Regions from separate parts of the Lysobacter sp. CCNWLW3 genome, predicted to be linked through region 1. Evidence: predicted binding sites of a transcription regulator. Region 1 holds the regulator's gene; each other region holds the start of a gene.
The links. The regulator HrcA, encoded in region 1, represses chaperone genes, less so after heat shock. The targets are predictions, from matches to a motif close to TTNGCACTCNNNNNNNNNGAGTGCNAA.
Positions count from the first base shown of each region.

Region 2: rpoH (RNA polymerase sigma factor RpoH) is a predicted target of HrcA. The motif match lies at 3,639-3,665, and genes of this name have one in related genera.
Region 3: V1318_RS19780 (co-chaperone GroES) is a predicted target of HrcA. The motif match lies at 3,115-3,141, and genes of this name have one in related genera.

Region 1 covers NZ_JBAHWA010000001.1:595,619-602,226, reverse strand. The annotation lists gene fur (ferric iron uptake transcriptional regulator) at 1-199, shown strand, start outside; gene recN (DNA repair protein RecN) at 589-2,256, opposite strand; gene hrcA (heat-inducible transcriptional repressor HrcA) at 2,606-3,655, shown strand; gene grpE (nucleotide exchange factor GrpE) at 3,824-4,639, shown strand; gene dnaK (molecular chaperone DnaK) at 4,780-6,608, shown strand, end outside.
Region 2 covers NZ_JBAHWA010000008.1:48,858-55,465, reverse strand. The annotation lists gene V1318_RS14060 (hypothetical protein) at 1-2,901, opposite strand, end outside; gene rpoH (RNA polymerase sigma factor RpoH) at 3,676-4,554, shown strand; gene V1318_RS14050 (hypothetical protein) at 4,622-6,112, opposite strand; gene V1318_RS14045 (NAD(P)/FAD-dependent oxidoreductase) at 6,213-6,608, opposite strand, start outside.
Region 3 covers NZ_JBAHWA010000021.1:29,465-36,072, reverse strand. The annotation lists gene V1318_RS19790 (endonuclease) at 1-1,485, opposite strand, end outside; gene V1318_RS19785 (helix-turn-helix domain-containing protein) at 1,571-1,963, opposite strand; gene V1318_RS19780 (co-chaperone GroES) at 3,188-3,475, shown strand; gene groL (chaperonin GroEL) at 3,608-5,248, shown strand; gene V1318_RS19770 (alpha/beta hydrolase) at 5,403-6,608, shown strand, end outside.

The DNA of each region.
Region 1 (6,608 bases):
GCACAATTTCGAAGCCGGCCAGTCGGTGTACGAACTCGACCGCGGCCACCACCACGACCACATGGTCGACATCGAGACCGGCAAGATCACCGAGTTCGAAAGCGCCGAGATCGAGGAGCTGCAGCGCAAGATCGCGGCCAAGCACGGCTACGAGATCGAGGAGCACTCGCTGGTGCTGTACGTGCGTAAGAAGCGTTGACGGTCGCGAATCTCGATTCGCGACTCGGGTAGGCAGGGCCGTAGCGCTCGCCGATATACCGGGACAAGAAGGCCCGCCGATGGCGGGCCTTCGCTTTGGCGGGCTGCGTGCCTGCCGGTGTCGAATTACGAGGAATGCGGCGGCGCGGCTTCGTTCGGTGCGGGACCGGCTCGACCGGCAGGACGCCGGCCCGAAGGCTTGGGGCTGCGAAGCCCGATGCGGCCGCGCCGTCGGCGACAGCCAGGCCATTCACTGGATCCCCGCCTGCGCGGGGATGACGGATCGAGAGTGGCGACGAGGTTCTAAGCTCTTTTCGAATCCCGAATCCCGAATCCCGAATCCCGAATCCCGAATCCCGAATCCCGAATCCCGAATCCCGAATCCCGGCCTTAAACCACGTCCGCCAGCAGCCGCTTGGCCGCCGCGCGCACTTCCTTGGTCAGCTCGACGCCGCCGAGCATGCGCGCCAGTTCTTCTTCGCGCTGCTTGGCGTCCAGGCGCTGGACCGCGCTCTGGGTGACGCCCTCGCTGGCCGATTTGCTGACCCGGTAATGGGCGTGGCCCTGGGCCGCGACCTGGGGCAGGTGGGTCACGCACAGGACCTGGCGACTGGCGCCCAGGGCGCGCAGCTTCTGGCCGACGATCTCGGCCACGGCGCCGCCGATGCCGGAGTCGACCTCGTCGAAGACCATGCTGGGCACCGTATCCAGGCCCAGTGCGGCCACTTCGATGGCCAGCGAGACGCGCGAGAGTTCGCCGCCGGAGGCGACCTTGCGCAGGGCGCGCGCGGGCTGGCCGGGGTTGGCCGCGACCAGGAACTCGACGCGCTCGCCGCCCAGCGGGTCGGGACGGTCTTCGCCGATGGGTTCCAGGGCGATCTCGAAGCGGCCGCCGCCCATGCCCAGTTCGCCGATCAGGCCGGTGGTGGCCGCGGACAGAGCCTGGGCGGCGATCCTGCGCGAGGCGCTGAGCTGGTCGGCGCTGCCGTGCCAGGCCTTGCGCGCGCCGACGATCTCGCCGTCCAGGCGTGCCAGGCGTTCGCCGGCGCCGCGCAGGACTTCCAGCTCGGCGCCCATGCCGTCGCGGTGCGCGGCCAGTTGTTCGGGCGTCACCCGGTGCTTGCGCGCGAGTTCGTGCAGGCGGCCCAGGCGCTGTTCCAGGGTTTCGAAGGCGGACGGGTCCAGGTCGAGGTCGTCGCGCACGCGCCCGAGCAGGGCCAGGGCCTCGTCGACCTGGATCGCGGCGGCGTCGAGCATGGCGTCGACGTCGAGCAGGCGCGCCTCGTGCTCGGCCACCCGCTGCAGCTCGCCGCGTACCTGCTGCAGGTTGCGCGACAGCGAGGGGCCGTCCTCGCCGCCGAGGCGGGCGAAGGCGTGGTCGCAGGCGGCGATCAGGCCGGCGGCGTGGGCATGGCGCTTGTGGTCGGCGACCAGGCGCGCGATCGCCTCGGGTTCCAGGGTTTCGCGTTCGAGTTCGGCGTACTGGTGTTCCAGCCAGCCGATGCGTTCGGAGACGTCGCCCTTGGCGATCAGCGCGTCGCGCTCGCGCAGCAGGGCGTTCCAGTCGCGCGCGGCGGCGTCGACGGCGGCGCGCGCGGCGTCGTTGCGCGCGTAGGCGTCGAGCAGGGCGAGCTGGCTGGCCTTGGACAGCAGGGCCTGGTGCTCGTGCTGGCCGTGGATCTCGACCAGGTGCGAGGCCAGGTCGGCGAGCTGGCCCAAGGTGGCCGGGCGGCCGTTGATCCAGGCCCGCGAGCCGCCATCGGCGCGGATCACGCGCCGGACTTGGCAGCTGTCGTCCTCGTCCAGCTCGTTCTCGCGCAGCCAGGCGGCGGCCGGCGCGGCGTCGTCCAGGGAGAAGTCGGCGACCAGTTCGGCGCGGTCGGCGCCGTGGCGGACCACGCCGCTGTCGGCGCGCAGGCCGCTGATCAGGCCCAGGGCGTCGACCAGCAGCGATTTGCCGGCGCCGGTCTCGCCGGAGATCACGGTCAGGCCGGGGCCGAACGAGAGCTCGGCCGCGCTGACCACGACGAAATGCTTGAGGGAAAGGTGGGTGAGCATGCGCTGGCGGCGTTGTGGAGCGGCGATTGTGCCGGGTCGGGGATGACCGGGCTAGCAGGGAAGGCCGCCAATCTGCGTCGGAATAGTCTCCAAAGCTGAGATTGGGATGCGCGAAATCGCGCGCCAGCCCCCAATGGTTCGCACGACCCCACCGCCCCCGCTTGTCTTCCCCCTTTGAAAAAGGGGGATTGAGGGGAATTTGCTTCTACCGCGCAGCCGACTCCGGCACGACCGGCTCACCCCGCACGCCGCCGGCGTCCGCCGCCGAACCCGGCGAGCCCCGATCATGAACCGCCGTCCCGCATCGCCCCGCTTGCGCCGGCCGCCGGGCGCGCTTATATCGACAGCAATGAACCTGCGTTCTTCCGACCTCAGCCTGGATCCGCGCGCGCGCCAGTTGTTGCGCACGCTGATCGGGCGCTACATCCACAGCGGCGAACCGGTCGGCTCGCAGACGCTGGCGCGCCACGCCGGCCTGGACGTGAGCGCGGCGACCATCCGCAACATCCTGTCCGACCTGGAGGAAGCCGGCCTGCTCAGCGCCCCGCACACCTCGGCCGGGCGGGTGCCGACCGCGCAGGGCTATCGCTTGTTCGTGGATTCGCTGCTGCAGGTGCGGCCGCTGCCCGAGGGCGACTTGGCGCGCCTGCGCAGCGAACTGCCGGCCGGCTCGGGCACCCAGGCCCTGCTCGGCAGCGCTTCGGAGCTGCTGTCGGCGATGACCCATTTCGTCGGCGTGGTCAGCGTGCCCAAGCGCGAGCAGTTCGCGTTCCGGCGCATCGACTTCGTGCCGCTGGACGCGCAGCGCGTGCTGGCGATCCTGGTGTTCGCCGATCACGACGTGCAGAACCGCATCATCCAAACCCGGCGCCCGTTCGAGGCCAGCGAGCTGGAGCGGGTGGCCAACTACCTCAACACCCATTTCGCCGGCAGGCCGGTCGCCGATATCCGCGCGACCCTGCTGCACGAGCTGCGCAGCGCGCAGTCGGAGATGGCCGCGCTGCTGGCGCAGTCGGTGGAGCTGGCCGAGCAGGCGCTGGCGCCCGAGCGCGACGACGACATGGTGCTGGCCGGGCAGACGCGCCTGATGGGCGTGCAGGAGCTGTCCGACGTCGAGCGCCTGCGCGAGCTGTTCGAGGCCTTCGCGCGCAAGCGCGAGATCCTGCAGCTGCTGGAGCGCACCATCCACGCCCCGGGCGTGCGCATCTTCATCGGCGAGGAAACCGGGCTGGCGCCGCTGGAGGGGGTGTCGCTGGTGACCGCGCCGTACACCGCCGGCGGCCGCGTGCTGGGCGTGCTGGGCGTGATCGGGCCGACCCGGATGGCCTACGAGCGGGTGATCCCGGTGGTGCAGGCCGCCGCGGACGCGCTGGGAGATGCGTTCAAGCCCGAAGGCTGAGCGCGCGACCGAAAGACGGACCGGCCTTAGGGGAAAGGCGGACCGGCCTTAGGGTAGGAGCGGCGTAAGCCGCGACCGCGACCTCCAACAGCCGTCGCAACCTGCGTCCTCCACCAAGCCGCAGCCCCTTGTGGGAGCGGCGTAAGCCGCGATCGAACCCCACACGCGATGCGGGTATCACCGTCGCCGAACCCCATCGCGGCTTACGCCGCTCCCACAGGGGCTGCGAACGCCCCGCGCCCCGGCATCGCCGCCTCGGCGCCAGGCCCCGATAAGCGGCGATGGCCGAATCATTCGGCCCGCGCCCCCGCCATCGTCCCAAAAACGGCATCGAACCACGGTGCTAGCCGCTGTTGCCGCACGATCGCCGCAGATCGTGGCACTTCTGCGCGGCGCGCACTTGAACGGCCTGGGCGCGGCCCCAATAGCTGCCCCTGTCGCGGAAGTACCGCCAGGACCCAGCCCAGCATGAGCCACCACGATCCCAATCCCGAACTCCAGCCCGATGCGCAGGACGCGGCCGCCGCCGTCGCGCCGAACGAGGTCGAGACCCTGCGCGCCGAACTGGCCCAGGCCCGCGAGGACGCGCTGCGCGAGCGCGCCGAACTCGACAACCAGCGCAAGCGCCTGGCGCGCGACATCGACATGGCGCGCAAGTTCGCCAACGAGCGCCTGCTCGGCGCCCTGCTGCCGGTGATCGACAGCCTGGAAGCCGGCCTGGCCGCCGCCGGCGGCGACGCCAGCGCGCTGCGCGAGGGCATGGAGCTGACCCTGCGCCAGCTGCTCAAGGTCGCCGGCGACAACGGCCTGGTCGCGGTCGATCCGACCGGCCAGCCGTTCAACCCCGAGCAGCACCAGGCCATGAGCATGGTGCCGGCGCCGGGCGTGGCCCCGAACCACGTGGTCCAGGTCTACCAGAAGGGTTGGCTGTTGAACGAGCGCCTGCTGCGCCCGGCCCTGGTCGTGGTCGCCCAGGACGCCTGAACGGTCGCCGGCGCGAGCGCGCCACGGCCGACGGGCGAGGGCGGGGGCGCTTGAACCGCCCGCGACCGGACCCCAAATAACGCACATCGGCGCCTGCACGGCAGCCGCAACATCAAAAGCATTCGAGAGGGAACAACACCATGGGCAAGATCATCGGCATCGACCTGGGCACGACCAACTCGTGCGTGGCGATCATGGAAGGCGGCAACGTCAAGGTCATCGAGAACGCGGAAGGCGATCGCACCACGCCGTCCATCGTCGCCTTCACCAAGGACGGCGAAGTCCTGGTCGGCGCGTCGGCCAAGCGCCAGGCCGTCACCAACCCCAAGAACACCTTCTACGCGGTGAAGCGCCTGATCGGCCGCAAGTTCACCGACGCCGAAGTGCAGAAGGACCTGGACCTGGTGCCCTACGGCATCGTCCAGCACGACAACGGCGACGCCTGGGTGTCGACCGCCGACGCCAAGAAGATGGCGCCGCAGCAGATCTCGGCCGAAGTGCTGGCCAAGATGAAGAAGACCGCCGAGGCCTACCTGGGCGAGACCGTCACCGAGGCGGTCATCACCGTGCCGGCCTACTTCAACGACAGCCAGCGCCAGGCCACCAAGGACGCGGGCAAGATCGCCGGCCTGGAAGTCAAGCGCATCATCAACGAGCCGACCGCGGCCGCGTTGGCCTACGGCATGGACAAGAAGGGCGGCGATCGCAAGGTCGCGGTCTACGACCTCGGCGGCGGCACCTTCGACGTGTCGATCATCGAGATCGCCTCGGTCGACGGCGAAATGCAGGTCGAGGTGCTGGCCACCAACGGCGACACCTTCCTGGGCGGCGAAGACTTCGACAAGCGCGTCATCGACTACTTGGTCGACGAATTCCAGAAGGACCAGGGCATCGACCTGCGCAAGGATCCGCTGGCCCTGCAGCGCCTGAAGGACGCGGCCGAGCGCGCCAAGATCGAGCTGTCCAGCGCCCAGCAGACCGAAGTCAATCTGCCCTACGTGACCGCCGACGCCTCCGGCCCGAAGCACCTCAACATCAAGCTGACCCGCGCCAAGCTGGAGTCGCTGGTCGAGGACCTGGTCAAGAAGACCATCGAGCCCTGCCGCATCGCCCTCAACGACGCCGGCCTGCGCGCCAGCGACATCAGCGAAGTGATCCTGGTCGGCGGCCAGACCCGCATGCCCAAGGTCGGCCAGGCCGTGGCCGAGTTCTTCGGCAAGGAACCGCGCAAGGACGTCAACCCGGACGAAGCCGTCGCCGTCGGCGCGGCGATCCAGGGCGGCGTGCTGGCCGGCGAGGTCAAGGACGTGCTGCTGCTGGACGTGACCCCGCTGTCGCTGGGCATCGAAACCCTGGGCGGCGTGTTCACCAAGATCATCGAGAAGAACACCACGGTGCCGACCAAGGCCTCGCAGACCTTCTCCACCGCCGAGGACAACCAGTCCGCGGTGACCGTGCACGTGCTGCAGGGCGAGCGCGAGCAGGCCCGCTACAACAAGTCGCTGGCGCGCTTCGACCTGTCCGGCATCGAACCTTCGCCGCGCGGCATGCCGCAGGTCGAGGTCTCGTTCGACATCGACGCCAACGGCATCCTGCACGTGTCGGCCAAGGACAAGAAGACCGGCAAGGAGCAGAAGGTCGAGATCAAGGCCGGCTCGGGCCTGTCCGAGGAGGAGATCGCCAAGATGGTCGCCGACGCGGAAGCCAACCGCGAGGAAGACCAGAAGTTCCACGAGCTGGTGCAGGCCCGCAACCAGGCTGACGGCTTGATCCACATGGCGCGCAGCACGATCAAGGAGCACGGTGAGAAGCTGCCGGGCGACGCGATCGGCCGCACCGAGGGCGCGATCGCCGAGCTCGAGACCGCGATGAAGGGCGACGACAAGGGCCAGATCGAGGCCAAGTCCAAGGCCCTGGCGGAAGCCGCGCAGGCGCTGGACGCGGCGGTGCAGGCCCAGCAGCCGGGCGC
Region 2 (6,608 bases), on a different contig from region 1:
CGACGTAAGCGCCGTTTCCGGGGCCAACTGGAAAAAGGTGAAGAACGGGCTCTTCCAGAAGATCGTCGGGGATGCATCCTCGGGGTAGTCGAGGCCGAGGTCCATTTCGAACTGGTCGGCCCCGTACTCTCGTTCCGGCTGGTCTTCGATGATGAGCGCGAGCAGGATTTCGGCGGCCAGCTCAGGCTGCGAACGCATCAGAGAATGGATGCCGTTCTTTTTGATGCAGGCGGTCCGGAAGTCCATGTCGACTTTGCCGCTGGCCCCCAGCGGCCAAGGCGGCAAACGCTCGCGGAACGACCTGAGGGTGGGTGGAACCTGCATCCGTTCTTCGTGCCGTGCCTTGTATTCGGCATCGGTCTTCAGGCGCTTGGCGTGCGCATTCGCCTTATTAAGTTGAGCCTCGGCGATTCGTCGTCTGACATCGGCGTCGATCTCTCGGCGTCCGGCGAGTTCGAGCGCCCAGTTCCTGATCGCGGTCGGCAGGTCGGCCGCGCCAGCCAGTGGCGCGGTGTACAGCAAAGGCTCATGCGTCAGATACATCACGCCGTGGCCCTTCTCAACTTGCACGGTCCGAGCCATGGTGAGCGCCAGCTCAGCCATCTCCAGACGGAAGGGCATCAGATTGCCGTTGCTCAGCGTTTGTGGTGTCTTCGTCAGCCAGGTCTCGATGACCCTTGCGAGAGCGGGGGAAACCAGTCCAGCTAGTCGTTCCCGTTGCGCGATAAGGAAGCGGAGAATGGGCGGCCACCGGCCAAAGACAATCGAGCGGTACTGCGCCTCTATGTACAAGCCGGCCGCCGCGCTCAGTCCCATTCCGCCGCCGGTCGGCACCGTCGCGATGTAGTGGAAGCGCAGAAGCAGCCGCGTGAAGTATTTCGCGTCGTTATCGAGGAGAAGGTCGACGCGCTCGGTCAGGAAGCGTTCGGCATCGGGGTCCAAACAGAGAGCGTCAAGGAGGATATCGCCCGCCAGTTCGTTCTTCGCGGCCTCCGCGGCTCCGAAGGCGACGTCCCAGGCTGTGGCAGTCTCGGCCGCCTGTCGAAGCAGGAACTGGCCCAGCATCCGGAGGGCGTTCGTCCATAGCGGATTGCCCGCCAGTGGGACCCACTGCGGCGTGTCCGTCTGTTTCAGGAACTGGAAACGCGCCCAATCCGCTGCTAGATCATGCTCAAACTCGATCCTGTTGGTCCGCTCGTTCAGGCGCAGTGGAAGCTCCTGGGGCCGTTGCGTGAATGTTGCCGTATCCGTCGGTTCCAAGGAGGTCAGCGCGAAGCTGCGCTCGAACGATGCTTCTCGCTGGGCGAGGCGCATCATCAGTGCCTGTACGTCAGCGTGGTCCTTCGTCCAGTACTTCCAAAGGCTGTCGGCGATAGCGGTGTGGGACGCTAGGCCACCGGCGTTCGATCCGAGCGCAGCGCCGGCCTTAATGACCCACGCCAGTGTTCGCAGGTTCGTCAGCGCCGCGATGGTGTCGTCATGCGCGACCAACCAGCCCAACGCGGGCGATGGGAGGAGCGCCAACTTCGCAGCATCGCCCTTGAGCGCCCCGACCTCGACCAGACGCGCTTTCCGTCCGCCGAATATCGTCTCCTCGCCAGCGCCCCAATTCTGCGTCTGCGTAACGATGACGACCCGCCACGCACTTTCAGTCTCTTCACCGTCATCCGGCAGGATGGCTCGAAGTAGCTGGCGGATGACGACGAACTCGCCGGCCTCGATGCGCTCCGCGGAGTCGATAACCAGCACGTTCTGCGGCTTCACCGCGGCGTTCAGAACAATCGAAAGTTCGTGCGTCAGGGGAAGGGTGCTGCGGCGCGCCGCACTAAGCGCCGTCTTCAGGTGTTCCGAGTCAAACCACACCTGGCTCCAAGAGGGGTGCGCGCCGTCCAATACCGACTTGACAAGCGCCGACTTGCCTGAGCCAGACTCCCCGAAGACCACCGTGACCGGATTGTCGGTGACCGCTGCCTGGAGCGACGTTTTCTCCTCTCCGCGAGGCACGGCATAGCCTGAGGGTAGCTCCGTCTCTATTCGCGCCTTGTGGTCCGCGGTGATGTTGGAGAGCGTCTCCCAATCGCGTTCAAAGTCTGGGTGATGACGGAGGCCGAACTGGCCCCGGAGCAAGGACAGCAGGTCTAGCACGGTGATAGTCCCGCTGCGAACGCGTACCTCTTTCGCGATGCTCAGGAGCCCCTCCCAGAGAGTCTTTGCTTCGTCGTCACGGCCCGACGCGAGCAAGCGACGGCATTGCGCGATAGCCTGGGTCTCGTTGTCGGAGTGCGCGAACTGCAAGTCCGTCGGCAGCACGTGCAGGCGACGAATGAGCTCGATTGTCTCTTCGTCGGACGCGCCGCCGGGCTTCTGGACGCTGTCGAAGACACGCGACTGCCTTCTGTTACTGCGGATGCGGCTCATCGTGAGCGCTGTATCCGTGCCGCTGCACGCGTTTTTCACTTCTCGCCACGCAGGGTCGAACACCTGATGGGCGCCGAGCGTCACCAAGGCCAGTTGGTCGGTCGCGCGGTTGAACGGCCCCTGTGAGTCACGCCACTGTGCCCAGGCGCGCTTCACGAAGTCAGCGGGGAGGCCTGCCGCCGTTACCTGCAAGTTCCCCTTAGCCGAGATCGCTAGCCGCCGCGGCGCACCGGTCGCCTGCGCCGTCAGCAGCAGGTCGTCGATGTACCAGCGCAAGTCCGAAACTTGGGCTTGAACCTGCGTAACGACGTGGCCGACCCCCGGTGCTTGCTCACCCGAGAGGGCCTTCACCAGTTGCCAGGCACTAATCAGGTCCTCGAACTCAAACCCGGCGCCGCTCGTTGAACGCAGCGGCGCGGGCGTATGTTTCGCGCTGCCGCCGCGAGGTGCCTTCGGGTTCGATGTGGTTTTAGATGGAACCATCAGCTTCCGAATGCTCCTGAACTCTGGATTATTGCCATATCTGTCAGCGAGGAGCAGGGGTGCAGGTTCCCCGCAATCTTTCGGTGGGCTTGAAGAGCATCGCAGGTCCCCGTTTTATAGCTGAGCACCGAGGCTCGCGAACACTCCGGAACGTCCTAAAGGGCCGGAAGCCAACGGCACCGCCAGCGCCCGCTCACCCGCCGAAAGTCTGCTGTCGGCTAAAGCAATATTTGTGTTCCCCGGCGCCATAGCCAAAGCTCTTCATGGTCAATTTGTGTGAATTAGGCCTGGTGCTGCAAGGACGGGCTGGATAAATGGGGGTTGGCCGAGGGTGACGACGATTCCAAGGGGGCGGTGAACGGTCTCAGGTGGGCTGACATCGTCAGAAAATGGGAGCGGTCGCAGCAGCCGGATCGGTTTGGATAACTCGACTGATCGCCAAGATAAGTTGCTGATTTATATGGGTTGTTGTTGCCGTGCTGACATGCTTAATGGCGGCAGACATTGAATTGACCAGTGCTGACATATGTTTGGCGCGCTCGACATCTGGCCGCTCGCGCTCAATAGAAGTCAAGTTATTGATTTAATTGAGTATTTTCCGCTATTGCTGACATGGTTACGCGCCACTGACACGCATAAAGTCATTACTGACAGCGTTTAGTGCGCTCGACATTCGGACGGCCGTGGCGGGGCGGGATTCGTTCTATCCACGCAACACTGCGGAACTTCCGGGGTCTTTAGCAGTCCTAGACCCCGACTGCTAAGATGGCTGCCATGACCCAGACCACCCTCTCCAACGCCCTAGTCGCCAACAACCTGCCTGTGCCCAGCGCGCTCGGTTCGCTGGACGCCTACATCGGCGCGGTGCACCGCATTCCGGTGCTGACCGTCGAAGACGAGCAGAGTTTGGCGCGTCGCTTCCGCGACGAAGAAGACCTCGACGCCGCCCGCGAGCTGGTGCATTCGCACCTGCGCTTCGTGGTGCACGTCGCCCGTGGCTACAACGGCTACGGCCTCCAGATCGGCGACCTGATCCAGGAAGGCAACATCGGCCTGATGAAGGCGGTGAAGCGCTTCGACCCGGAACAGGGCGTGCGCCTGGTCTCGTTCGCGGTCCACTGGATCCGCGCCGAGATGCACGAGTTCATCCTCAAGAACTGGCGCATCGTCAAGGTCGCCACGACCAAGGCCCAGCGCAAGCTGTTCTTCAACCTGCGCAAGAGCAAGAAGCGCCTGGGTTGGATGAACGCCGAGGAAGTCAGCCAGGTCGCCAAGGACCTCAACGTTTCCGAGCGCGAAGTGCTGGAAATGGAATCGCGCCTGTCCGGCCGCGACGTCGGTTTCGACGCGCCGGCCGACGAGGACGACGACCACGCGCCGCCGTCGCCGGCCGCCTACCTGCGCGCGCACGACGAAGACCCGTCGCAGAGCTACGAGCGCGAGGACGAGGAAGACAACCAGCTCGCCCTGCTGCGCGAAGGCCTGTCGGGCCTGGACGAGCGTTCGCGCGACATCGTCAAGCGCCGCTGGCTGGATGCCGACAGCAAGATCACGCTGCAGGAGCTGGCCGACGAGTACGGCGTCAGCGCCGAGCGCATCCGCCAGATCGAAGCCAATGCGCTGAAGAAGATGCGGGCGCTGTTCGCGGCCTGATCCGCGCGAACGCCGGCAACGACGACGACGGCCCGGGAAACCGGGCCGTTTTGTTTTGGGCGCCGCGTCAGGGCGCCGCGTTCAAGGCGCGCCCCAGGCGGCGGTACATCGACAGCAACTGCGTGGACGAGCGGATGCCGGCTTCGCCCTGACTGAGGCTGAGGTCGCGGGTTTCGGCCTGCAGCAGACGGCTCAGATCAGCGACCGGCAGCTCCCCATCCGGATGCCGGTAGACCGCATCGATCAGGATGAAGCGCGGCACGTGCGGAAAATCGCGCATCGCCTGTTGCAGCATGGCGCGGAACGCGGCATCCGGCGTCTGCCCCGAGGCGAGGTGGGCATGTTCGATGCGGCTGCGCGCGAAGGCCTCGTCGCGGTAGCGTTTCCAACCCAGTTCGTCCGTCTGCGCCAAGCCGGCTTCGTCCCCGACGCTCTGCTGCAGAAAGGCCAGGACGCGCAGGGCTTCGAAATCACCGGCGCTGCCGTAGGCGCGTTCGCGCAGGGTCGCGGCGTGGCGGGCGTGGAACCCGGAGAAGTCGAGTTCGTCCTCCGCGTCGGCGGCCAGACGCCCGAGCACGATCCGGCCCAGCGCCGAACTCGCCGGATAGGAATGCGCACCGACCAGGAGCTGGCAGCGATCGAGGTCGGCGACGCCGAGCTTGCGCTCGCTGTCGATCAACAGCGGCCACAGGCAGTCCCATTCGGCGCGTTCGCGTTTCTGCGCGGACCACAGGCGCGCCATCAGGTCGTGCAACGCGTCACGCGCGGCCGTGTTCTGTCCGTAGTTCCACCAATCGCTGCGCCAGTCGAAGGCGCGCGCCAGCGCGCGATCCAGGGCGACGCGGTCGCCGGCTTCGGCTTTGCGGTAGTCCTCGTCGTGCAGCGTCAGGTAGTCGGTACCGCCGAACACGGCGTAGGACATTTTCTCGGCGCCGACATGCGACTCGCGCACGTCGGAGGCCTGCACCAGGTCGTAGGCGCCGCGCTCGTCGCCGGTGACGAGGTGGCAGTAGGCGGACAGGAAGGTCGCCTGCGGCGGCGACACGCCGACGGTCTTCAGCCGCTTCCACAGCGGCAGCGCGCGCGGGCAGTCGTCGTTGCGGGTGTAGTGCAAGGCCAGTTCGTAGACGATCAGCGGCTGGTCCGGTAGCAGCTCGTCGGCGCTGCGGTGCAGTCGCTCCGAAGCCGTCGGCGCCAGCGCCCATAGCCGGTTGGCGACCACGAAGCGGCGTGCGGCGCCGCCATTTTCGGCGTAGGCGACTTCGCTGGCGATGGCCTCGGCCAGGCGGCCGGAATAGCCCAGGGCGCCTTGCTGTTTGTCGCGGGCGTCGGCGGCGTCGCTTTCGACGCGGACCTGCTCCAGGAACTCCTCGGTCGCGGCGGCGCTGGCCGGCGACGCCTCGCTCTTGGCCGCGTCCGCGAACGGCGCGCGCGCCGCGGCCGCGGGCGCGCTGGGCGCGTCGTCGGAGGAGCAGGCGGCCAGCATCAACAGGACAGGGGCGAGCGCGCTGCGGCGCGGCCGGATCGCCGCAGAGATCGGTGGCGGTGTGCGGCTCATGGCGTCCTTGCGATGAGAGAGGCGGGCCTCGGTGGGGCGATGCTAGCGCATCGCCGACGCGGGGGGCGCCTGCCGCCGGCCCTGGCGCTTGCCGCGACGGTCAGTCGTCGCGGTCGCCGAGGATGATGCGGGCGTGGCGCTGGTAACTCCAGTACGCCCAGGCCCAGTTGATCAGCACGATCACGCGGTTGCGGAAACCGATCAGGAAGAACACGTGGGCGGCCAGCCAGAACCACCAGGCCAGCAGGCCCGAGAGTTTGAAGCCGTGCACGTCGACCACCGCGGCCATGCGGCCGATGGTCGCCAGGTTGCCGTAGTCCCGATAGCGGAACGGAGTGGTGGGCCGGCCCTTGATGCGGTCGCGGATCGCGCGCGCGACGTGCGCGCCCATCTGCTTGGCCGCGGGCGCGACGCCCGGCACCGGCTTGCCGTCCTGCTGCACGCTGGCCAGATCGCCGGCGATGAAGATGTCCGGATGGCCGGGCACGCTGAGGTC
Region 3 (6,608 bases), on a different contig from region 1:
CGCCATGTACAGCACCGCGCGCGCCATGTTGCCCTTCATGTGGCCCCAGACCTGGAACGAGCCGGCGTTGCCGTCGGGCGTCTTGACCCAGTTGGAATTGCCCGGGTACACGCCGCTACCGCCGCCGTAGCCGGCGTTGGCCTCGGTGATGCGCTCGCCGCAGCCGCTGGCCAGGCTGCAGTCCGCGTAGGGCTTGTTGCCGCGGTCGGCGTTCCAGGTCGCGTCGGTCAGGTACAGCATGTGGGTGTCGGTGTAGGGCGCGTAGGGCAGGCCGAGGTTGCCGGTGGTGCTGCCGAAGCCCAGCGAGTTCGGCCAGGTGTGCTCGCGGTTGTACTTCAGGCCGCTGCCGCTGCCCGCGCGGTCGGTGACCTTGAGGTAGCTGCGGTTGCGATAGGCGTCGAGGATGCGGCCGGAGTTGTTCGGGTCCTCGTCGGCGATCTCCAGGATGCTCCAGGTGTTGGTGGTGCCGCCGCTGTACGGATACACCGTGTGGCCCTTGATGGTCTCGTGCAGCGAGCAGCGCAGCTGGCTGGCGCTGCTGGTGTTGACGTGGGCGTAGTAACCGCCGCCGCCCCCGCCGCTGGCGACCGTGAAATTGACCACGGTGTTGGCGGACGGATGCGCGCCGCCGCTGTCGCTGACCTGGGAGGCGACCACGGTGTAGGTGCAGCTCTCGCCGGCGAACAGGGCGGTGCCGGTGGAGGCGGTGAAGCTGCTGCCGCTGGACGGATAGGTCAGGGCGACCGCGCCGGACTGCGCGCACTGCAGGGTCAGCGCGCCGCTGGCCAGGGTCACCGCTTCGCTGAAGCTCACCGCCAGATCGCCGGCGGCCGGGAAACTGTTGCTGCCGTTGGCCGGCGTGGTCGAGGTCACGCTCGGCGCCGGGTTCGGCGTCGAGAAGGTCTGGCCGGCATTGCAGGCGCCGAAGCTCTGCGTGGCCGAGGCCTGCCAGCTGAAGTTGGCGTAGCTGCTGCCGCTGCCGGACAGGCGCAGCGAGGTGCCGGCCGGCGTCGAACCGCTTTCCGAGACCGGCAGGTTGGTGCTGGTCATGCCGGCGGCCGGGCCGCTGGAGGCGGTGATCGCGCCTTCGTAGCTCAGGAACTGGACCACGTTGCCGCTGCCGTCGACCAGCGCGAAGCCGTCGTTGCTGCCGTTCTGGATGCCGTTGGTGGGATAGCTCAGCACGCCGATGCGCACGCTGCCGCCGCAGGACACCAGGCTGCCGGCGGGCAGCAGATCGTTGTCGTAGCTGGTGGCGGCCGACGGGGTCGAGCCGTTGTAGAGATAGATGCGGTAGTTGCTGAGGGTTTCGCCGGCGGTGGCGACCACCTCGATCTTCTCGCCGACGTCGCCGCTGGAAGTGGCGTCGTCGTAATGGAATTCGTTGATGAAGACGGCGGCCGGCGCGGCGGTGGGCAGCGCGGCGGCCATCAGCAGGCTCAGGCAGGACAGGCTCAGACAGGAACGGCGTAAGGACAACGACATCGGGCGACTCCCTTTCCCCAGGTAGTCGCCCGAGTCTAGTCGGCCTTTGTGACATCGTCTGCCGCAGCGCAGCAGGCGGCGCGGCTCACAACACCACGCGCGCGCCCTTGGTGAGGGTGGCGCGCGGTCGCCCGGTGCGCAGCTCGGCCAGCTGTTCGGCGATTTCCACCAGCGGGGCCTTGGACTTGGTCGGGGTGTCGCGGAAGGCGACGATCAGGCGCAGCTCCAGCGGGTCGTCGACCAGCAGCGCCTCGGCCGCGGCCACCGAATCCATTTCGGTGTCGGCCGACAGGTTCATCTTGCCGCGCCCGGTCGCCAGCCATTCGAACTGCACGCCGGTGATCAGCGCGACCTCGCGCAAATGCGAGACGCTGGGGAACTTGCCCTGCGCGCTTTCCCAGTGTCCGACCGCGCTACGCTGCACGCCGACGGCCGAACCCAGGGCCGCTTGCGACATGCCGGCGTGGCGCCGGGCCAGGCGAATCCGTTGTTTGAGGGGTCATCCTTGAGCTCCTTGATTAGGGTTTTTGCCTACAAAATAGCCATTTGCTACCAAAAGTCACTAGGCGACCAATAGAGAGAGGACCTTGTGTGCTTTCGGTAGCAATATGAGCCTGATAGGCGGTTACAAGTCAATGGTGGCGGCATTCGTCCTTTCAGGATGCCACCAGGAGTCGGCAGATTTTGCGACCGGGCACCTAGAAAATGTGACTGAGAGTGAACACCATCCACTCACGCCAACAAGGATGTCGGCAAACGACACGAGGTCGGTTCGGGGGAAGGGGCGCAGGACGCGCCATGCTGAGGACGGCCATCTCCGCACCAAAGAGCGCGTTCCACGGGACGCGCTCTTTCTTTTGGGCGATGCGAATGCACCGCGGCACGATTCGCATCGCGTTCCGGCGGCGAGCCGGGCGTAGCTTGCGCAGGCATCGTCTCGCGCTGGAGCTATCGCGCGGGCTTCGGATGTTCCTGCAGGAGCGACGCGAGTCGCGACCGCGCCGCTTCGGCTACCACGCAATCGCGGCTCACGCCGCTCCCACAGGGAGAGCGGTCGTCGTGCGCGCGACGCGGTCGTTCCGTCCGCGCGTCGCCTCATTCTTGCGCCCAGGCTTCGCGGTGCCCCTGCAGGAGCGACGCGAGTCGCGACCGCGCCGCTTCGGCTACCGCGCAATCGCGGCTTACGCCGCTCCCACAGGGAGAGCGGTCGCCGTGCGCGCGACGCGGTCGTTCCGTCCGCGCGTCGCCTCATTCTTGCGCCCAGGCTTCGGATGTTCCTGCAGGAGCGACGCGAGTCGCGACCGCGTAGCTCCGGCTACGACGTGGTCGCGGCTCGCGCCGCTCCTACACGGATGGGCCGTCATGTCCGCGCGCACGGCGGGATCGTGCTTGCCATAGGGCGGGCGGCGCGTCCGGCTGTCGACTCGTCATGGCCTGGTCGCCCCCAGGCCCCCCGCCTTGCACCACGCCGCGGCGACCCCATCCGGTCTTCCGGACCGCGGCCTTCCCTGCTCTCCCGGGCCTGGCCGCGACCGTCCGGCGGCCAAGTCGCCCCCGGCGCTTGAAAAGCCCCGCCGCCGCCCCATCTCCTGGCTATCCCGGTTCGCCGGGCGTTTTTTGCCCCCGGCATTGGCACTCCGCCGGGGCGACTGCTAAAATTCACGTTCTTTCTCCACCCATTCAGTCACTTACAGAGGTCGCCATGAATCTCAAGCCGCTTTACGACCGCGTTGTGGTCAAGCCGATCGAAGCCGACGAAGTCTCCGCCGGCGGCATCATCATCCCCGACGCCGCCAAGGAAAAATCGACCAAGGGCGAAGTCGTCGCCGTCGGCGAAGGCAAGGCCCTGGACAACGGCAGCCTGCGCGCGCCGAAGCTCAAGGTCGGCGACAAGGTCATCTACGGCCAGTACTCGGGCAGCTCCTACAAGCAGGACGGCATCGAATACAAGATCCTCAAGGAAGACGACGTCCTCGCGATCGTCGGCTAAGCGAGCCGGGAATCGGGAATGGGGAATCGGGAGTCGTCAAAGCGCTTGCGCTGACGTTCCCGCCCGTACCGATTCCGCCGCTTCTGCTTTTCCTATTCCCGATTCCCCATTCCCGATTCCCGGAGTTTCACCATGGCTGCTAAAGAAATTCGTTTCGGTGAGGACGCTCGCGCCAAGATGGTGCGCGGCGTCAACGTGCTCGCCAATGCCGTAAAGGCCACCCTCGGCCCGAAGGGCCGTAACGTCGTGCTCGAGAAGAGCTTCGGCGCGCCGACGATCACCAAGGACGGCGTGTCCGTCGCCAAGGAGATCGAGCTGGCCGACAAGTTCGAGAACATGGGCGCGCAGATGGTCAAGGAAGTCGCTTCCAAGACCTCCGACAACGCCGGCGACGGCACCACCACCGCGACCGTGCTGGCCCAGGCGCTGATCCGCGAGGGCATGAAGGCGGTCGCCGCCGGCATGAACCCGATGGACCTCAAGCGCGGCATCGACAAGGCCGTTGTCGGCGCCGTCGAAGAGCTGAAGAAGATCTCCAAGCCGTCCTCGACCAGCAAGGAAATCGCCCAGGTCGGCGCGATCTCGGCCAACTCCGACGCCGACATCGGCGATCTGATCGCCCAGGCGATGGACAAGGTCGGCAAGGAAGGCGTGATCACCGTCGAAGACGGTTCGGGCCTGGAGAACGAGCTGGACGTGGTCGAGGGCATGCAGTTCGACCGCGGCTACCTGTCGCCGTATTTCATCAACAACCAGCAGTCGATGTCGGCCGAGCTGGACGACCCGTTCGTGCTGCTGTACGACAAGAAGATCTCCAACGTGCGCGACCTGCTGCCGGTGCTGGAAGGCGTCGCCAAGGCCGGTAAGCCGCTGCTGATCGTCGCCGAGGAAGTCGAAGGCGAAGCGCTGGCGACCCTGGTGGTCAACACCATCCGCGGCATCGTCAAGGTCTGCGCCGTCAAGGCGCCGGGCTTCGGCGACCGTCGCAAGGCGATGCTGGAAGACATGGCCGTGCTGACCGGCGGCACCGTGATCTCCGAGGAAGTCGGCCTGCAGCTCGAGAAGGCCACGATCAAGGATCTGGGCCGCGCCAAGAAGGTGCAGGTCTCCAAGGAGAACACCACCATCATCGACGGCGCCGGCGACGGCGATTCGATCCAGGCCCGCATCAAGCAGATCAAGGCCCAGATCGAAGAGACCTCGTCGGACTACGACCGCGAGAAGCTGCAGGAGCGCGTGGCCAAGCTGGCCGGCGGCGTTGCGGTGATCAAGGTCGGCGCTTCGACCGAGATCGAGATGAAGGAAAAGAAGGCACGCGTGGAAGACGCGCTGCACGCCACCCGCGCTGCCGTGGAAGAGGGCATCGTCCCGGGCGGCGGCGTCGCGCTGCTGCGCGCCAAGGCCGCGATCGCCGGCCTGAAGGGCGCCAACGAAGACCAGAACCACGGCATCCAGATCGCCCTGCGCGCGATGGAAGCCCCGCTGCGCGAGATCGTCACCAACGCCGGCGAAGAGCCCTCCGTCATCCTCAACAAGGTGCAGGAAGGTTCGGGCGCGTTCGGTTACAACGCCGCCAACGGCGAGTACGGCGACATGCTCGAGTTCGGCATCCTGGACCCGACCAAGGTCACCCGCACCGCGCTGCAGAACGCGGCTTCGATCGCCGGCCTGATGATCACGACCGAAGCGATGGTCGCCGAGCTGCCGAAGAAGGACGAGCCGGCGATGCCGGGCGGCGGCGGCATGGGCGGCATGGGCGGCATGGATTTCTGATCCGGCTCCAACCGCGTCATCCGGAAAGGCCCGCCTCGTGCGGGCCTTTCTTTTGGGCGCGATACGCTTACCGCCGGGCGCGCAACAGCGGACAATGGCGGCCTGATCCAGCAACGGAGGCGGGATGCGATCCAGCCGGCGGTACTTGCAAACGATGGTGCTGACCCTGGCCTGGCTGCTGCTCAGCGGCTGCGCGGTGGTCTCGGTCAAGCAGCACCAGGCCGACGACGTCGCGATCGCGCGTCGCGCCGACGTGCTCAGCAGCGGCAAGCTCAGCGCCGACACCGCCACCACGCTGGCCGCGGTCGGGCTGGACCATGGCGCCTGCACGCGCGAGCCCGATCCCTGCATCGTCCAGATGCGCGGCGCCGCGCCGGTCGAGGCCTGGCTGGCCGCGTCGGCGGAGCTGCAGCTGGCGCGCCTGCAGGCGGACAAGGAGGCGCAGCCGGCCGCCTCGCCGCTGCGCACGCGCCTGGCCACCGAGGCCGCGCGGCTGTCCTACGCCTACCTGTTCTTGACCCCGCGCACGCCCGAGCAGCGCGTGTTCGAGTCGCGCCAGCAACGCGTGCTGGCGATCTACAACCGCGCGGTCGAACTGCTGGCCCAGGCCACCTTCGAAAGCAGCCGCGCCCAGGGCGGCGTCGGCAGCTCGCCGGTGCGGGTCGGCGAGTTCGAGACCACGGTCGCGCTGCACGGCTTCGAGGCCAGTCAGCTCAACCAGCAGCCCGACGAATTGCTGGCCTCCGACACCCTGGGCTTCGACAACCTGCGCGCGGTCTACCGGCGCGATGGTTTCGGCACCAGCCTGGTGGCGGTGTTTCCGCGGCCGCAGCGCGATCCCGAGCAGGCCCAGGTCGCCTACCGCGACACCCGCTACCTGCCGGTCACGGTGACCGTGCGCTTCCCGGGCGAGGACCTGGACGCGGTGCTGGCCAGCCGCGAGCTGCGCCTGGACGCCTACAACCCCTACCGGATCGACAGCGAGACCATCGCCGGCCGCACCGTGCCGCTGGCGGCGAATTTCTCGGCCGCCTACGGCGTGTGGCTGGCGCGTTCGGAGCTGGCCAAGCTGAGCCTGGAGAGCCTGCTCAAGCCGCGCCAGAGCGCCTCGTTCCGGCCGCGCGTCTACCTCAACCAGCCCTACGATCCGAACAAGCGCGTGATCATCCTGGTGCATGGCCTGGCCAGCAGCCCGGAGGCCTGGGTCAACCTGGCCAACGAATTGCTGGGCGACGACGACCTGCGCGATCGCTACCAGGTCTGGCAGGTGTTCTATCCGACCAACCTGGGCCTGCTGGCGAGCCGGCAGTCGATCGACGCCGCGCTGCAGGAAACCTTCCGCCACTACGACCCCGAGGGC